2 regions of the Bradyrhizobium sp. USDA 4454 genome follow, and region 2 is predicted to be linked to the other one. Evidence: riboswitches for the same ligand, from Rfam matches in the RefSeq annotation. Region 2 holds a riboswitch; the other holds the start of a gene.
What was found. A riboswitch is a leader RNA that binds a small molecule or an ion and turns the genes downstream of it on or off. The one in region 2 is predicted to bind glycine.

Region 1 (8,634 bases), 170 kb from region 2:
GTTGAGTTGCCGACGTCTTCGGCGCCCGATTGGTTTTGGTGCGCCGGTTATGTGATGCTGCGGGTCGTGGCGCGCTTACCCCGATGCCAGCGCCTTTTCCCGGCTCGCGATCAGCGCCCGCAAGTCGTCCGTCACCGCGACCGACTGATGGGTCTTCTGGTCGGTGGCCACCCAGATGATCTCGCCGGTGGCGCGCAGATCCTCCGAGCCCTTGGCGAAGATCGCGAGCGCAAGGTTGATCGAGGAGCGGCCGATCCTGGCGACGCGGACGCAGACCTCGATGTCCTCGTCGAAGCGGATCGGGGCCTTGTACTCGACGATCGATTTCACGGTGTGGAAGTCGATGCCGGTTCGCGCCACCTCGCCGAGATAGTCGTAGCCGAGTGCTCGGAAATACTCGGTGATCGCGGTGTCGAAATAGGTCAGGTAGTGGGCGTTGAACACCACGGCCTGCGCGTCGACCTCCGAATAGCGGACGCGAAACGGGAAATGAAACCAGAAGTCCTCGCGCATGTTTCCTCCTGCCGCAGGCGGGCCGGTCCGTCGTTCCGGGGCGCGACGAAGTCGCGAACCGCAGATGCGCAATGGCGCATCGGGGAATCCAGATGTCGTCGATCAAGATTCCGGGTTCTCGCTTCGCGAGCCCCGGAATGACACCAAGTGAAGCAGCCGTAGGCGCGGCCCGATGATAAACTCAGCGAAACCCATCAATTTGTCCGCGCGGCGAGATGATGGGTTTCGCTGCGCTCTACCCATCCTACAACAGCGCTATTCCGCCGCCTGCGCGTAATCCTCGACCGGCGGGCACGAGCACACCAGGTTGCGATCGCCGTAGACGTTGTCGACGCGCCCGACCGGGCTCCAGTATTTGTCTGACCGCGACACGCCGGCGGGGAAGCAGCCCTCAGTGCGGGTGTAGGCCCGGTCCCAGGCATCGTCGGCGATGTCGTGGACGGTGTGCGGCGCGTGGCGCAGCGGCGAGGCTTCGATGGCCCAGCGGCCTTGCTCGACCTCCGCAATTTCGCTGCGGATCGCGATCATGGCGTCGCAGAAGCGGTCGATCTCAAACTTGGATTCCGATTCGGTCGGCTCGATCATCAGCGTGCCCGCCACCGGGAAGCTCATGGTCGGCGCGTGGAAGCCGTAGTCGATCAGCCGCTTGGCAATGTCGTCGACGGTGACGCCGCTGCTCGTCTTCAGCCCGCGCGGGTCGACGATGCACTCATGCGCGACACGGCCGCGCTCGTTGCGGTACAGCACCGGGAAGTGCGGCTGCAGCCGTGCGGCGATGTAGTTCGCGTTCAGGATCGCCACCTCGGTGGCGCGCGTGAGGCCTTCGCCGCCCATCATCAGGATGTAGATGTAGGAGATGGTCAGGATCGACGCCGAGCCGAACGGCGCGGCCGACACCGGGCCGATGGCATGCGCCGTCGCGCCGTCGGTCGCGGGGTGACCCGGCAGATAGGGCGCAAGATGCGCCTTGACGCCGATCGGGCCCATGCCGGGGCCGCCGCCGCCATGCGGGATGCAGAAGGTCTTGTGCAGGTTGAGATGGCTGACATCGGCGCCGTAATCGCCGGGCCGCGACAGCCCGACCTGCGCATTCATGTTGGCGCCGTCGAGATAGACCTGGCCGCCATGCGCGTGCACGATGTCGCAGATCTCGCTGATGTGCTCCTCGAACACGCCGTGGGTCGACGGATAGGTGATCATCACGGCGGCGAGGTTGGCCGAATGCTTCTCCGCCTTGGCGCGGAGATCCTTGACGTCGACGTCGCCGCGCGCGTCGCACGCCACCACCACGACCTCCATGCCGACCATCGCGGCCGAGGCCGGATTGGTGCCGTGCGCGGAGGAGGGGATCAGGCACACCTTGCGGTGCGGCTCGCCGCGCGCGAGATGATAGCCCCGGATCGCGAGCAGCCCGGCATATTCGCCCTGTGCGCCGGAGTTCGGCTGCAGCGACACCGCGTCATAGCCGGTGATGTCGCACAGCCACTGCTCGAGCCGCGTGAACAGCGCATGATAGCCCTTGGCCTGATCCGCGGGCGCAAACGGATGCAGATTGCCGAACGCAGGCCAGGTCAGCGGGATCATCTCGGTGGTGGCGTTGAGCTTCATGGTGCAGGAGCCGAGCGGGATCATCGCGCGGTCGAGCGCGAGGTCGCGATCGCTGAGCTTGCGCATGTAGCGCAAGAGCTCGGTCTCCGAGCGGTGCGTGTTGAACACCGGGTGGGTGAGGAAGGCGCTGGTGCGCCGCAGCTCCTTTGGCAGCGCCTCGCGTGCGGCCGCCTCGATCTCGGCAAAGCTGAGCTTGCCGCCGAACACGCGCCACACCGCCTCGACGGTCTCCGGCGTCGTGGTCTCGTCGAGCGCGATGCCGAGTGTCGTTGCGCCGATGCGCAGGTTGATCCGCTCCGCCTGCGCGCGGGAGACGATCTCGATCAGCTTCGCGCCGACCTCGACCGTCACGGTATCGAAGAACGCCTCGCTGGTCGGCGTGAAGCCGAGCTTGCGCAGGCCTGCGGCGAGCACGGTGGCGCGGCGATGCACGCCGCGCGCGATATGGGTGAGGCCCTCGGGGCCGTGATAGACGGCGTACATCGAGGCGATCACGGCCAGCAGCACCTGCGCGGTGCAGATGTTGGAGGTCGCCTTCTCGCGGCGGATATGCTGCTCGCGGGTTTGCAGCGCGAGGCGGTAGGCGGGTAGCCCGCGCGAATCCACCGAAAGGCCGACGATGCGGCCGGGCAGCGAGCGCTTCAGCGTGTCGCGCACCGCCATGTAGGCGGCGTGCGGTCCGCCATAGCCCATCGGCACGCCGAACCGCTGCGCCGAGCCGATCGCGATGTCGGCGCCGAGCTCGCCGGGCGAGGTCAGCAGCGTCAGCGACAGCAGGTCGGCGGCGACGACCGCCAGCGCGCCCTTGGCGCGCAGCGACGCGATCGCAGGCCGGAGGTCACGCACCGCGCCCGTGGTGCCCGGATATTGCAACAGCGCGCCGAGCACGTCGGCCTTGTCGAGCTCGGTGAGGGGATCGCCGACCAGCAGCGCCCAGCCCAAGGGTGCTGCGCGCGTGCGCATCACGGCAAGCGTCTGCGGATGCACCTCCTTGTCGACGAAGAACACCTTTGCTTTCACCTGCGAGTGGCGTTCGGCGAGCGCCATGGCTTCGGCCGCGGCGGTCGCTTCGTCGAGCAGCGAGGCGTTGGCGACGTCGAGCCCGGTGAGGTCGCAGATCATGGTCTGGAAGTTGAACAGCGCTTCCAACCGGCCCTGGCTGATCTCCGGCTGATACGGCGTGTAGGCGGTGTACCAGGCCGGGTTCTCCAGGATGTTGCGCTGGATCACCGCGGGCAGGATGGTGCCGGAATAGCCCTGGCCGATCAGCGAGGTGAACACCTGGTTCTGCGCGGCGAGCTCGCTCATATGCGAAAGCGCCTCGGTCTCGCTCAGCGCGCGGCCGAGATCGAGCGGCGCTTTCTGGCGGATCGAGGCCGGCAGCGTCTCGTTCATCAGCGCCTGCAGGCTCGCGGCGCCGACCGTCTCCAGCATCGCGTTGACGTCGCGCGGTGACGGTCCGATGTGGCGGCGAACGAAATCGGTGGCGGCTTCGTTGATCGGCTTGAAGGGCGCGTTCATGACGGGGTCCTCGTTGTCAGCCGTCATACCCCGCGAAAGCGGTGTATCCAGTACGCCGGGATATCAGTGGTTAAGCTGAAGGGCCGCGGCGTACTGGATCGCCCGGTCAGGCCGAGCGATGACAGTGAGTGTGTGGTCGCAATCTGCTTCATTCTCTCAGGCGGTGTGCGCGGCGTAGGCGGCTTCATCCATCAGGCCGCCGAGTTCGCCCTTGTCTGATATCTTCATCTTGAAGAACCAGGCCTTGCCGCCGGCATCCGAATTGACCAGCGCGGGATCGGCCGTGAGCGCCTCGTTGACCTCGACCACCTCGCCGGTGATCGGCGCGTAAACGTCGGAGGCGGCCTTGACGGATTCGACGACGGCGGCGGCCTCGGCCTTCTTCAGGCTGCGGCCGATCTTGGGTAGTTCGACGAACACGACGTCGCCGAGCTGCGACTGCGCATAATCGGTGATCCCGATCGTGGCGACATCGCCCTCGATGCGGAGCCATTCGTGGTCGGACGTGTACAGCGTCGTCATGGGGATCGATCCTTCAGCGTTTGTAGGTATTGGGGACGAAGGGCATGGCGGCGACCTTCAGCGGCAGCCGCTGGCCGCGCACTTCGGCGAAAACGGTGGTGCCGACCGCGGAAAGGGCAGTGGGCAGATAGCCCATCGCGACCGGCGCATTGAGGCTCGGTCCGAAGCCGCCCGAGGTCACCTTGCCGATTGGCTCGGCGGAGTTGGCATCGGCAAACAGCGCTGCGCCTTCGCGCACCGGCGCACGGCCATCGGGCCGCAGGCCAACGCGGCGACGGGAGGCGCCATCAGCGAATTGCGCGAGAATCCTGTCGGCACCGGGAAAGCCGCCGGCGCGGGCGCCGCCGCTGCGGCGGACCTTCTGCACCGACCATTCCAGCGCGCCTTCGACCGGCGTCGTGGTGGTCTCGATATCGTGGCCGTAGAGGCAGAGCCCGGCCTCAAGCCGCAGGCTGTCGCGCGCGCCGAGCCCGATCGGCAGCACGTCGGGATTGTCGAGCAGCGCCGTGACCAGGGCTTCCGCCTTGTCCGCGGGCACCGAGATCTCAAAACCATCCTCGCCGGTGTAGCCGGAGCGCGAGACGAAGCAGTCGGTGTCGGCGACGCGGCGCGGGCCGGCGTCCATGAATTTCATCGAACTGACATCTGGGCAAAGCTCTGCCAGCGCCGCTTCCGCCTTCGGCCCCTGCAGCGCGATCAGCGCGCGGTCGGCCAGCGACACGATCGCGCAAGCGTCAGAAAGGTTGGCGCGCAGATGCGCCTCGTCCGCTTCCTTGCAGGCGGCGTTAACCACCAGGAACAGATGATCGCCGAAATTCGCCACCATCAAATCGTCGAGCAGGCCGCCATCATTGTTGGTGAATTGCGCGTAGCGCTGCCGTCCCGGCGCGATGCCGACGATGTCCTGCGGCACCAGTTTTTCCAGCGCGAGCGCCGCATCAGCGACCTTGCCGGATTTGGCCTTCAGCACGAGCTGTCCCATGTGGGACACGTCGAACAGGCCGGCGTCCTTGCGGGTGTGCAGGTGTTCCTTCAGGACGCCAGCCGTGTACTGCACCGGCATGTCATAGCCGGCGAACGGCACCATCTTGGCGCCGCGCGCCAGATGCAGTGCGTGCAGCGGGGTCTGTTTCAGCGGGGAAGTTTCGTGCGCACGCATCACAGGGCCCTCGCGGTTCCCGCCGGGGACCTATTTCCCCTTGAGAAACCTGCAGAAAGCCCCATCTGTCGCTGTGCCTGAGAGTATTATCCCGTCGGCGGACGCAATCGGGGAGAACCCCAGCGCCTCTTTCCAGATGTCAGACGTCACGCGGTCCTTTTGCCTGAGAGTTTCCGGGGCGGTTGCTCCTTCGGCGCCGGCGGTAAGGCCGGTCTCTCCCGACGTGACGGGTAGCTAACAGGTAGGTAGAAAACACGGCGCCGCCAAGACTGTCAACGCACCCGGACAACTATCAACGGGCTTTGTGCTGTTGCGGCAAGCCCATGATCCGGCTGCACAGTTTCTGGACAGCGCAGCTGGCAATGTCTAAAAGCGTTCGGCCGGAAAATGACGCCCTTTTGCGGCTGGCCGGCCCCTTTTTCCGATTGGATGAACATGAGCAGCGTCAACGATATCAGGTCGACCTTTTTGAACTACTTCAAGGCGAATGGCCACGAGATCGTGGCCTCGTCGCCGCTGGTGCCGCGCAACGACCCGACCTTGATGTTCAACAATGCCGGCATGGTGCAGTTCAAGAACGTCTTCACCGGGATCGAGAAGCGGGCCTATCAGCGCGCCACCACGGCGCAGAAATGCGTGCGCGCCGGCGGCAAGCATAACGACCTCGACAATGTCGGCTACACCGCGCGCCATCTCACTTTCTTCGAGATGCTCGGCAACTTCTCGTTCGGCGACTACTTCAAGGAGCGCGCGATCGAGCTCGCCTGGAATCTGATCACCAGGGATTTCGGGCTGAAGAAGGACAAGCTGCTCGTTACCGTCTACCACACCGACGACGAGGCGGCCGGCTACTGGAAGAAGATCGCGGGCTTCTCGGACGACCGGATCATCCGCATCCCGACCTCGGACAATTTCTGGGCGATGGGCGATACCGGCCCGTGCGGTCCGTGCTCCGAGATCTTCATCGACCGCGGCGAGCACATCTGGGGCGGTCCCCCGGGCACGCCGGAGGAGGACGGCGATCGCTTCCTCGAATTCTGGAACCTGGTGTTCATGCAGTACGAGCAGGTGACGAAGGAGGAGCGCGTGGCGCTGCCGCGTCCCTCGATCGACACCGGCATGGGTCTGGAGCGCATGGCCTGCATCCTGCAGGGCGTCGAGAGCGTGTTCGAGACCGATCTGTTCCGCCATCTGATCGACGCCGCCTCGTCGGCGCTCGGCCACGGTCCGAGCGCGCAGAACGTCGCGTCCTACCGGGTGATCGCCGACCATCTGCGCTCGTCGGCGTTCCTGATCGCCGACGGCGTGCTGCCGTCGAACGAGGGCCGCGGCTATGTACTGCGCCGGATCATGCGCCGCGCGATGCGCCACGCGCAGCTCCTGGGCGCGAGCGAGCCGCTGATGCATCGCCTGGTCTGGGCGCTGGTCCGCGAAATGGGCCAGGCCTATCCGGACCTGGTGCGCGCGGAGAAGCTGATCGAGGAGACGCTGCAGCTCGAAGAGACCCGCTTCCGCAAGACGCTGGTGCGGGGGCTGTCGCTGCTCGACGAGAAGAGCGCCGGCCTCAAGAAGGGCGACATGTTCGACGGCGATACCGCCTTCACGCTGTACGATACCTATGGCTTCCCGCTCGACCTGACCCAGGACGCGCTGAAGTCACGCGGCATCAGCGTCGACCAGGCCGCGTTCACCGACGCGATGGAACGGCAGCGCGTCAAGGCGCGCGCCTCCTGGGCGGGCTCGGGCGAGGCGGCGAGCGAAGCGATCTGGTTCCCGCTGCGCGAGAAGCTCGGCGCAACCGAATTCCTCGGTTATGAGACCGAGAGCGCGGAAGGCGTGGTGACGGCGCTGGTCAAGGACGGCGCCGAGGTCGATAGCCTCAAGGCCGGCGAGAGCGGCGCGATCGTGCTGAACCAGACCCCGTTCTATGCCGAGTCCGGCGGTCAGGTCGGCGATATCGGCGTGCTCACCGGCGAAGGTGTCAGGTTCCGCGTCACCGACATGCAGAAGAAGGCCGGCGATCTGTTCGTGCATGTCGGCACTGTGGAGCAGGGCACGCTGAAGGCCGGCACCGCGCTGCAGCTCGAGGTCGACCACGCGCGCCGCTCGGCGATCCGCGCGAACCACTCGGCGACCCATCTGTTGCATGAGGCGCTGCGCCAGGTGCTCGGCGATCACATCGCGCAGCGCGGCTCGCTGGTTGCGCCCGATCGGCTGCGCTTCGATTTCGTGCACCCGAAGCCGATCACGCCGGAAGAACTCGCCCGGGTCGAGGACATCGCCAACGAGGTCGTGCTCGAGAATGACGAGGTGACGACCCGTGTGATGGCCGTCGACGACGCCCGCGAGGCCGGTGCGCGCGCGCTGTTCGGCGAGAAATACGGCGACGAGGTTCGCGTCGTCTCGATGGGCAAGAGCGCCCGCGAGCACGGCCAGAATGCGCTCGGCTGGTCGGTCGAGCTCTGCGGCGGCACCCATGTCCGCCGCACCGGCGACATCGGCCTGATCTCGGTGACCAGCGAGAGCGCGGTCGCCTCCGGCGTGCGCCGCATCGAGGCGCTGACCGGACGTCACGCGCGCAAGCACGCCAACGACACGATGGCGCTGGCGAAGAGCGCGGCGGCCGAGCTGCGCACCTCGATCGAGGACGTCCCGGCGCGCATCACGGCCCTGATGGAAGAGCGCAAGAAGCTCGAGCGCGATCTGTCGGATGCCAGGAAGAAGCTCGCGATGGGCGGCGGCCGGGCGTCGAACGGTGCCGGCTCCGGCGTTCGCGAGGTCGGCAACGTCAAGCTGCTGGCGCGCGCGGTCGAGGGCGTCGAGACCAAGGATCTGAAGAGCCTGGTCGACGACGGCAAGAAGCAGATCGGCTCCGGCGTGGTCGCGATCGTCGGCGTCACCGAGGACGGCAAGGCCGGCATCGTGGTCGGCGTCACCGCCGACCTGACCTCGCGCTTCAACGCGGTCGAGCTGGTCCGCAAGGGCTCCGAGGTGCTCGGCGGCAAGGGCGGCGGCGGCCGGCCCGACATGGCGCAGGCCGGCGGTCCCGACGGCGCCAAGGCCGATGCCGCGCTGTCGGCGATCGAGCAAGCCATGACTCAACAGGCATCGGCTAGCGCCTGACGGAGAGGCTGATCGTGGCGACGGCTCCGCTCAAGCCCACGATCAGCGACGCCGGGCTGCGCGATCGCCTCTACGAGCTGCTGGAACGCGATGACCTGCCGCATTCGGGCGGCTCGCGGTTTGCCGGGATCATCGTCGCCATCATCGCGGTCGATGTGCTGGCGGCGATCCTGGCCTCGGTGCCCGAG
Region 2 (8,634 bases):
CGACGGCGCGGATGCTGATCGGCGCGGTCGATAGCTGGCGCAAATGGGCGCTGTTCACCGTGCCCCATTTCGGCCGCTGGAGCGAAGGCGCGGTGACGCTGCTCGGCGACGCCGCGCACGCGATGTTGCCGTTTGCCGCGCAAGGCGCCGGCATGGCGATCGAGGATGCCGCCGTGCTCGCCAAGGCGCTGAGCGACAGCGCCGGGGAGAACACCGCAAATATTCCCGCCGCGCTGAAGCGCTACGCGCAGATGCGGCGCGCGCGCGTGGCGAAGGTGCAGCGCATGGCGCGCCAGCAGGGCCGCATCTATCATTTGAGCGGGGCTGCGGCGATCGCGCGCGATCTGGCGATCCGCGCCGTCGGCCCGGAGCGCATGCTGGCGCGGCAGGACTGGATCTACGACTGGCGCGCCTGAGCAATCATGCCCTGCGCGCCAACTCGCCCGCAGCGCCTATCTCAGTGAACGAGACCGCGCGGTGCGCGCGGGCCCTTCGGCGCCGGCGTGGCGGCTGCGGGTGCGGCCGCCGGCGTGTCCGGCGGGGCTTCGTGGCACTTGCCCTTGCGCCAGGCCTCTTCCGCGAGCTTCTGCTGGGAGTGGATCGAAATCAGCTCGTTGCGATAGACCATCTCCGAGACCACCGTACCGCCGACGCCGGTTTCCGCCTTGGCCATCAGCTTTTCCTGAACGTCTGCACGGGCCTTGAGGCCCGCGCGCTCGGCCTCGAGCTGCTTGCAGTCATACAGGTCGTATTTGGCGGGATCGGCAAATGCCGACGGCACGCTGTCGCCGATCTGCGCGCAGCCGGAAACGCCCGCGGCCGAGGCGAGCAGCACAACGATGGCGGCCGCGCGCAACGGATTGGGGCGGCGTGGGAAACGAACGGACATTCGGCTTTCTTAAGTCGGACAGTGTTGAGATTGCCTAAAGCAGCCACCGGTGTCCGGATTGAGGCTCAATCGCGGCGGCGCGCTGCTTATCCCAACGCGGCGCGGCCGACGCAAATGGTATCGCAGGCCGCAGGCTTAAGCCTTTGAAAGCTCACCTGTTAGCACCGGATAATGGCAATTCCACTCGGCAGCCAAACGCGCTAGAAATCCGCGCGCCTGGCGCAATGCGGACGTGGCGGAACTGGTAGACGCAAGGGACTTAAAATCCCTCGATGGCAACGTCGTGTGGGTTCGAGTCCCACCGCCCGCACCAGCCTTCGCTCGCTTCGCGAGCTACGGCCTGGCAAGCCCGGCAACTCTCTCGTGGCGACGCGAGCCGGCACGCCCGCTCCTCCAGCAGAACGCCCCATGCCAACGCTGCGGCCAAACCGCCTGCGCAGGCACCCGCGGTATGACCATGCTCGCTTCACCTCCTCGTGTTGTCCGATTGTGGCGGGGTTCACACGCCCCGGTCGCCACCGGGTGTAGCCTTCGCGCATTGGAAATTCCGGCCGCGGACGCCGTGGCCGCCGCACTTCGACATCAATTTTGCCCGGGAGCTCGGCGATGGCGATTGCAAAGGCGCGCGATCATGGCGCCTCTAATCTCGATCACGGTGACGACGCGGCCCATTGCAGCAATGGGCTTAATGCGCAGCAATTCCGTGACGCAACGCCCGACGAGCGCGCGATCTACCGACGATGGATTCGCGGCGCGATCATGTTCTACGGATTGCTGGCACTTGCCGCCGGGGCCGCAGTCTGGATCAACGGCGCAGGCACCGGGCAGACGCAGTTCACCAGCCTGTCGAGTCCGAGCGGCACGAGATCGGGCCACACCTACTAGCGGTCACAGCGAAAAGAAAAATGGCCGGGACGAGTCCCGGCCATTGGTCTTGCGTCAGGCCGCAAGCCTACTCTGACTTGTCGATGTTCCAGAAGATGGGCGTCGCCGGGCCGTCGAGCACGCCGGTCAGCGACTTCCGCCAGGCGCTCGGTCCCTGATACTGGCCAAGCGGGATGTAGATGACCTGCTCGTAGGCTTCCTTCTGGATCTCGGCCGCGATCTTCTTTTGCTCGTCGAGCGAAGACGCGCGAACGAAGGCATCCTTCAGCTTCTCGATCTTGGCGTCCTCGGCCCAACCGAACCAGCCGCCATTCTTGCCCTGCCCGCCGATCGAGAGATTGGCGATCGGGTTGGAGACGTCGGCGCTGACCCAGTTGGTGAAGAACATGTTCCAGCCGCCCTCCTTCGGCGGCTTCTGGCTGGCGCGGCGGGTCACGACAGTCTGCCAGTCGGTCGCCTGCAGGTCGACCTTGAAGCCGGCGTCGCGCAGCTGCTGGGCGACGACAATCGGCTGCGCCTTGAGCGTGGTGACGTCGCCGGGCGCCATGATGACGACGGGCGTGCCGTCATAGCCCGACTCGGCAAGCGCCTTCTTGGCCGCCGCCATGTCGCCCCCCTTCAACAACGTCTCTCCGCCGACCTCGGTCGCGAACGGCGTGTCGCAGATGAAAAAGGCGACGCAGGTCTTGTAATATTTGGGATTGCCGACCAGCGCGTCGAGCACCTGCTTCTGGTTGACCGCCAACAGTGCCGCCTGGCGAACCTTGATGTTGTCAAAGGGCGGGTAGAGGAAGTTCATGCGGCCCAGCGTCTGGAAGCCGGCCTTGTTCAGCGTATCGATCTTGATGTCCTTGTCGGCTTCCAGAACCGATAGCGTGTCAAGCGACGGGTTCTCCAGGAAATCGATATCGCCGGACTGCAGCGCATTCATCGCGGTCTGCGCGTCGGCCATCGTGACCCACTCGACGCGGTCGACCTTCACGACCTTGCCGCCCGCGGTCCAGCTCGCCGGCTCCTTGCGCGGCACGTAATCCTTGTTCTTGACGTAGACCGCCTTCACGCCCGGCTGGAATTCAGCCTGCACGAACTTGAACGGGCCCGAACCGATCTGCTCCGGAACCGGCTTGTCCGGCGGCGTTTCGGCCAGCCGCTTCGGCATCATGAACGCAACGCGCGACGACGGCTTGCCGATCGACTCCAGCACCAGGCCGTAGGGTTCCTTCAGCTTCAGCGTGATCGTCTTTGCGTCGGTGGCTTCGATGCTCGCCGTGAAGTCCATCAGCTTCTGGCCCATGCCGTCGACCTTGGCCCAACGCTTCAGCGAAGCGACGCAGTCTTCGGCCGTCACCGGCGCTCCATCGTGCCACTTCAGGCCGTCGCGCAGCGTGAAGGTGTAGGTCAGCTTGTCATCGGAGACCTTCCAGTCGGCCATCTGCGGCTGGATCTTGAAGTTGGCATCCGTCGCCAGCAGCGTGTCGTAGATCATGTAGCCGTGGTCGCGCGTGATATAGGCTGTGGTCAGAATCGGATCGATGACGCGCAGATCCGAATGCATCACCGCCGTGATGGTCTTGTCGGCGGCCATCGCCCGAGGCGCAAACGACAATTCCTGCGGCGCGAACGACAGCGCGAGCGCCGACAACGCAGCCGCGAGCGTGCGGTGCTTCCAACGCGAGATAGGGAACATGCAAATCTCTCCTGACGTGTAACTGGTCAAAGCCGGCTTATTCGTTATGCATGCGGTCCGTTATTTAGGCGAACTAACATGCTGTATGGCTTGTGAAATCGAGACTTGCACCAAGCGCCAAGCGCGTCAATCGGTTTCGATCCGGATCGGACGTACACAAACGAATGAGGCCGCGGGCCGGATTTTGGCTTTACAAAATCCTCGGCGGAGATTTTCGTGAGCGCCGCGCGACGCCGGCGCCGTCAGAACAACAAGAGAGAACAACGATGAACCCCGCCAATCTCCCCTTTGATTCCGAAGCGATGCTGCAGGGCCTGCGCAGCTGGGTGGAATGCGAGAGCCCGACCTGGGATGCTGCCGCGGTCGAGCGCATGCTCGATCTCGCCGCGCGCGAGATGGCGGTCATGGGTGCGACGATCGAACGCATCGCCGGACGCCAGGGATTTGCCGGCTGCGTCCGCGCCCGCTTTCCGCATCCGAAGCAAGGCCAGCCCGGCATCCTGATTGCCGGCCACCTCGACACCGTGCACCCGGTCGGCACCATCGAGAAGCTCACATGGCGCCGCGAAGGCAACAAATGCTTCGGGCCCGGCATCTTCGACATGAAGGGCGGCAACTATCTGTCGATCGAGGCGATCCGGCAATTGGCCCGCGCTTCCTTCACGACGCCGCTGCCGATCACCGTGCTGTTCACACCCGATGAAGAGGTCGGCACGCCGTCGACGCGCGACATCATCGAGGCGGAAGCCGCTCGCAACAAATATGTGCTGGTGCCGGAGCCCGGCCGGCCGAACAACGGCGTCGTCACCGGCCGCTACGCGATCGCGCGCTTCAATCTGGAAGCCATCGGCAAGCCGAGCCATGCCGGCGCGACGCTGTCCTCCGGCCGCTCCGCGATCCGCGAAATGGCCCGGCAAATCATTGCCATCGACGGCATGACCACCGAGGACTGCACCTTCTCGGTCGGCATCGTGCACGGCGGCCAGTGGGTCAATTGCGTCGCGACGACCTGCACCGGCGAAGCGCTCAGCATGGCCAAACGGCAGGCCGATCTCGATCGCGGCGTCGAACGCATGCTGGCGCTGTCCGGCACCGCCAACGACGTGACCTTCAAGGTGACGCGCGGCGTCACGCGCCCGGTGTGGGAGCCGGATGCAGGCACCATGGCTCTGTACGAAAAGGCGAAAGGCCTCGCGGCCGCGATGGGCCTCGATCTTCCGCACGGCAGCGCCGGCGGCGGGTCGGACGGCAACTTTACTGGTGCGATGGGCATCCCCACGCTCGATGGGCTCGGCGTTCGCGGCGCCGATGCACATACGCTCAACGAACATATCGAGGTCGACAGCCTGGCCGAGCGCGGCCGCCTGATGGCGGCGCTGCTGGCGACGCTGGACTGATTTGCACTGCACAACACGTTGGCACTGCCGGATCGAAATTTAGCCTTGTCCAATTTTAAGGCTTCGCCTACGGTCCGGCCGTCCAACGCGACGATGCGGGAGAGATCGAGGCGACAACATTCGTGTTGTCAGCTTCGGCGCCGACGGAGCAACCGCCCCGGAAACTCTCAGGCAAAAGGACCGTATCGTCAGGACGATCTGGAGAGAGACGGACATGGCCGCAGATCAAGGGCCGTGACGTCCACCGAAGGGGATAGTTCGCGTCCGGGCTGCGGCCCGATGCGGATCAAGCTCTCAGGTACCGTGACAGATGGGGCGCTGAAACAGCCGGTTTCACCGGCGGTTCGGCGACTCTAACCCACGGGAGCCTGAAGACCATCATGCCACATATCGCGATCATTGGCGCCGGCATCACCGGCGTGACGACGGCCTATGCCCTGCTCGAACGGGGCTACAAGGTGACTGTGCTCGACAGGCACCGCTACGCCGCGATGGAAACTTCGTTCGCCAATGGCGGACAGCTTTCCGCCAGCAACGCGGAGGTCTGGAATAGCGCCGCAACCATTCTCAAGGGGCTGCGCTGGATGCTCAGAAGCGACGCGCCGCTGCTGATGAACCCGAAGCCGAGCTGGCACAAATATTCCTGGATCGGCGAGTTCGTAGGCCACATTGCGCGCTATCGCAGCAACACCATCGAGACCACGCGGCTCGCCATCGAAGCGCGCAAGCATCTGTTCTCGATCGCCGAGCGCGAGAACATCGCCTTCGATCTCGAACGCCGCGGCATCCTGCACGTCTATCACGACAAGGCCGGCTTCGAGGCGGGCCTCAAGGTCAACACCTTGCTGCAGCAAGGCGGCCTAGACCGCCGGCCAGTGACGGCGGACGAGATCCGCAGCATCGAGCCCGCGCTGCAGACGGCCTGCTATGGCGGCTTCTTCACGCCGTCGGACGCGACCGGCGATATCCACAAATTCACGCGCGGCCTTGCCGACGCCTGTGCGCGGCGCGGCGCGAGCTTCATCCATGAGGCCGACGTCGATACGATCGCGCGCGACGACGACGGCTTCCGCATCGGCTGGAACGAAATCGCGTCGCACGATGCCGAGCCCGCGACGCGGCACGAGTTGCTGGCGGACGGCATCGTGATTTGCGCCGGCGTGGCAAGCCGACACTTCGCCGGTCTGCTCAACGACCGCGTCAACGTCTATCCGGTGAAGGGCTATTCGATCACGGTGCAGCTCGATGCGCCGCAAAGCCGGGACGCCGCGCCGACCGTCAGCCTGCTCGACGAAGCCGCCAAGATCGTCACCAGCCGGCTCGGCGCCGACCGCTTCCGCGTCGCCGGCACCGCCGAGTTCAACGGCTTCAACCGCGATATCAGGGCCGACCGCATCCAGCCGCTGGTGGATTGGGTGCGGCATCATTTCCCCGGGGTCGATACGTCGAAAGTCGTGCCATGGGCGGGCCTGCGCCCGATGATGCCGAACATGATGCCGGTGGTACGTGCGGGACGGATTCCCGGCGTGTTCTACAACACCGGCCACGGTCATCTCGGCTGGACGCTGTCGGCCGCAACCGCACAGATGGTCGCAGGTGCGATCGACGATTGGCGCGACCTCGATACCCCGCCGATGGCGCCGGCGTTCGGTGGCGGGCTCGACGGCCTAGATTCCAACGCGCGCAAGGCTGAAATCAATCCACCTTCCAGTGGACTGCTTCGAACGTCATCGGAGGAATAATCGCACCAACAGGACTGATTAGCTGCATCGCAAAAACCGCAGCGCCGATGGCACGGGACTTGCTCAACTTCTACCCCGTGTTGGCTACCATCTGTGCTACGGTCCGGTGTGCAACGGTCCCGCTGGGGACTTCATCGACCACAACCCAACGGATCCAATTTGCTCGGATATCTGCTTCGCCGCATCCTCGCCGCCATTCCCGTGATGGGCGTGGTGGCCCTGTTCGTGTTCCTGTTGCTGCGGCTGACGCCGGGTGATCCCGCCGCCATCCTCGCCGGCGACAATGCGACGCCGGAACAGCTCGAACGAATCCGGACCTCGCTCGGTCTCAACGAGCCGATCTACATCCAGTTCTACACCTGGGTCGCGAAGCTCCTGCATGGCGATCTCGGCGTCTCGCTGATCTCGAACAAGCCGATCCTCGAGATGATCGGCCCGCGCCTCGAGCCGTCGATCTCGGTCGCGCTCGCAACCATCGTCCTCTCGATCCTGGTGGCGGTGCCGCTCGGCGTGATCGCGGCGTGGAAGCACGGCACCTGGATCGACCGCGGCGTGATGGGGCTCTCGGTGCTCGGTTTCTCGGTGCCGGTGTTTGTGATCGGCTATGTGCTGATCCAGGTGTTCGCGATCGATCTGCGCTGGGTGCCGGTGCAGGGCTTCAAGAGCATCTCGGCCGGCTTCGGTCCGTTCTTCGAACGCATCATCCTGCCGACCTGCACTCTTTCCTTCATCTACGTCGCGCTGATCGCGCGCATGACGCGGGCCTCGATGCTCGACGTGCTGGGTGAGGATTACGTGCGCACCGCGCGCGCCAAGGGCATCGGCGAGGCCGGCGTGCTGCTGCGCCATGCGCTGCGCAACGCCGCGGTGCCGGTCATCACCGTGATCGGCTCCGGCTTCGCGCTGTTGATCTCGGGCGTCGTCGTCACCGAGAGCGTGTTCAACCTGCCCGGAATCGGCCGCCTCACGGTCGATGCGGTGCTGGCGCGCGACTATCCGGTGATCCAGGCCATGATCCTGTTGACGTCGGGCATCTATGTCGGCGTCAATCTCTTGATCGACGTTGCCTACACCCTGCTCGATCCTCGTATCCGGTACTGAGCAATGGCGATCGAAACCCTTCCCGAAGCCTCGATTCCCGTCACCCGGCCGTTCCGCGTCAAGTTCGGCTTCCTGACCTCGACGCCGATCATCGCGGTTGCGACGATCTGCCTCGCCCTCATCATCCTGATGGCGATCTTCGCGCCGCTCCTTGCGCCGCATGATCCGCTGCTGCTGACGCCGGCGCAGCGGCTGAAGCCGTCGAGCGCGCAATATTTGCTCGGCACCGACGCCTACGGACGCGACCTGTTGTCGCGCGTCATCTACGGCGCACGGATCTCGCTGGTGATCGGGCTCGGCGCCGCGGTCTTCTCGATCGTCGTCGGGCTCCTGATCGGCCTCGTCGCCGGCTTCTTCCGCTGGGTCGATGCGGTGATGATGCGCGTAATGGACGGCCTGATGGCGATCCCCGCCATCCTGCTCGCGATCGCCGTGGTGTCGCTGTCCGGCGCCAGCATCTGGACCGTGATGGTCGCGATCACCATCCCCGAGATCCCGCGTGTGGCGCGGCTGGTGCGCTCGGTGGTGCTGACCGCACGCGAGGAGCCCTATGTCGAGGCCGCGATCTCGCTCGGCTCCAGCCTGCCCAAGATCATGTGGCGACATCTGATGCCGAACACGATCGCGCCGCTGATCGTGCAAGGCACCTATGTCTGCGCGTCCGCGATCCTGACCGAGGCGATCCTGTCGTTCCTCGGCGCCGGCATTTCGCCGGAAACGCCGACCTGGGGCAACATCATGGCCGAGGGCCGCGCCTTCTTCCAGGTCAAGCCGTCGCTGATCTTCTGGCCGGGACTGCTGCTCTCGATCGCAATTCTCAGCATCAATCTGATCGGCGACGCCGCCCGAGACGCGCTCGATCCCCGCATGAAGCAGCGTGAGGGCAAGTGACGACTTCAATGCTTCTGAAGCCGTCATTCCGGGATGGTGCGC

Region 1: linked by a shared signal. The riboswitch ahead of gcvT (glycine cleavage system aminomethyltransferase GcvT) and the one ahead of ACVIW0_RS14575 (D-amino acid dehydrogenase) in region 2 are both predicted to bind glycine.

Annotation. Positions count from the first base shown of each region.
Region 1 covers NZ_JBTRCN010000001.1:2,999,414-3,008,047, forward strand. The annotation lists gene ACVIW0_RS13710 (acyl-CoA thioesterase) at 76-513, opposite strand; gene gcvP (aminomethyl-transferring glycine dehydrogenase) at 769-3,642, opposite strand; gene gcvH (glycine cleavage system protein GcvH) at 3,799-4,164, opposite strand; gene gcvT (glycine cleavage system aminomethyltransferase GcvT) at 4,178-5,323, opposite strand; glycine riboswitch at 5,466-5,554, opposite strand; gene alaS (alanine--tRNA ligase) at 5,759-8,446, shown strand; gene ACVIW0_RS13735 (cyclic nucleotide-gated ion channel) at 8,458-8,634, shown strand, end outside.
Region 2 covers NZ_JBTRCN010000001.1:3,169,515-3,178,148, reverse strand. The annotation lists gene ACVIW0_RS14605 (FAD-dependent monooxygenase) at 1-416, shown strand, start outside; gene ACVIW0_RS14600 (twin-arginine translocation pathway signal) at 458-889, opposite strand; tRNA gene ACVIW0_RS14595 (tRNA-Leu) at 1,116-1,202, shown strand; gene ACVIW0_RS14590 (hypothetical protein) at 1,496-1,774, shown strand; gene ACVIW0_RS14585 (ABC transporter substrate-binding protein) at 1,842-3,461, opposite strand; gene ACVIW0_RS14580 (M20/M25/M40 family metallo-hydrolase) at 3,728-4,858, shown strand; glycine riboswitch at 4,945-5,051, shown strand; glycine riboswitch at 5,055-5,170, shown strand; gene ACVIW0_RS14575 (D-amino acid dehydrogenase) at 5,239-6,600, shown strand; gene ACVIW0_RS14570 (ABC transporter permease) at 6,760-7,701, shown strand; gene ACVIW0_RS14565 (ABC transporter permease) at 7,705-8,592, shown strand.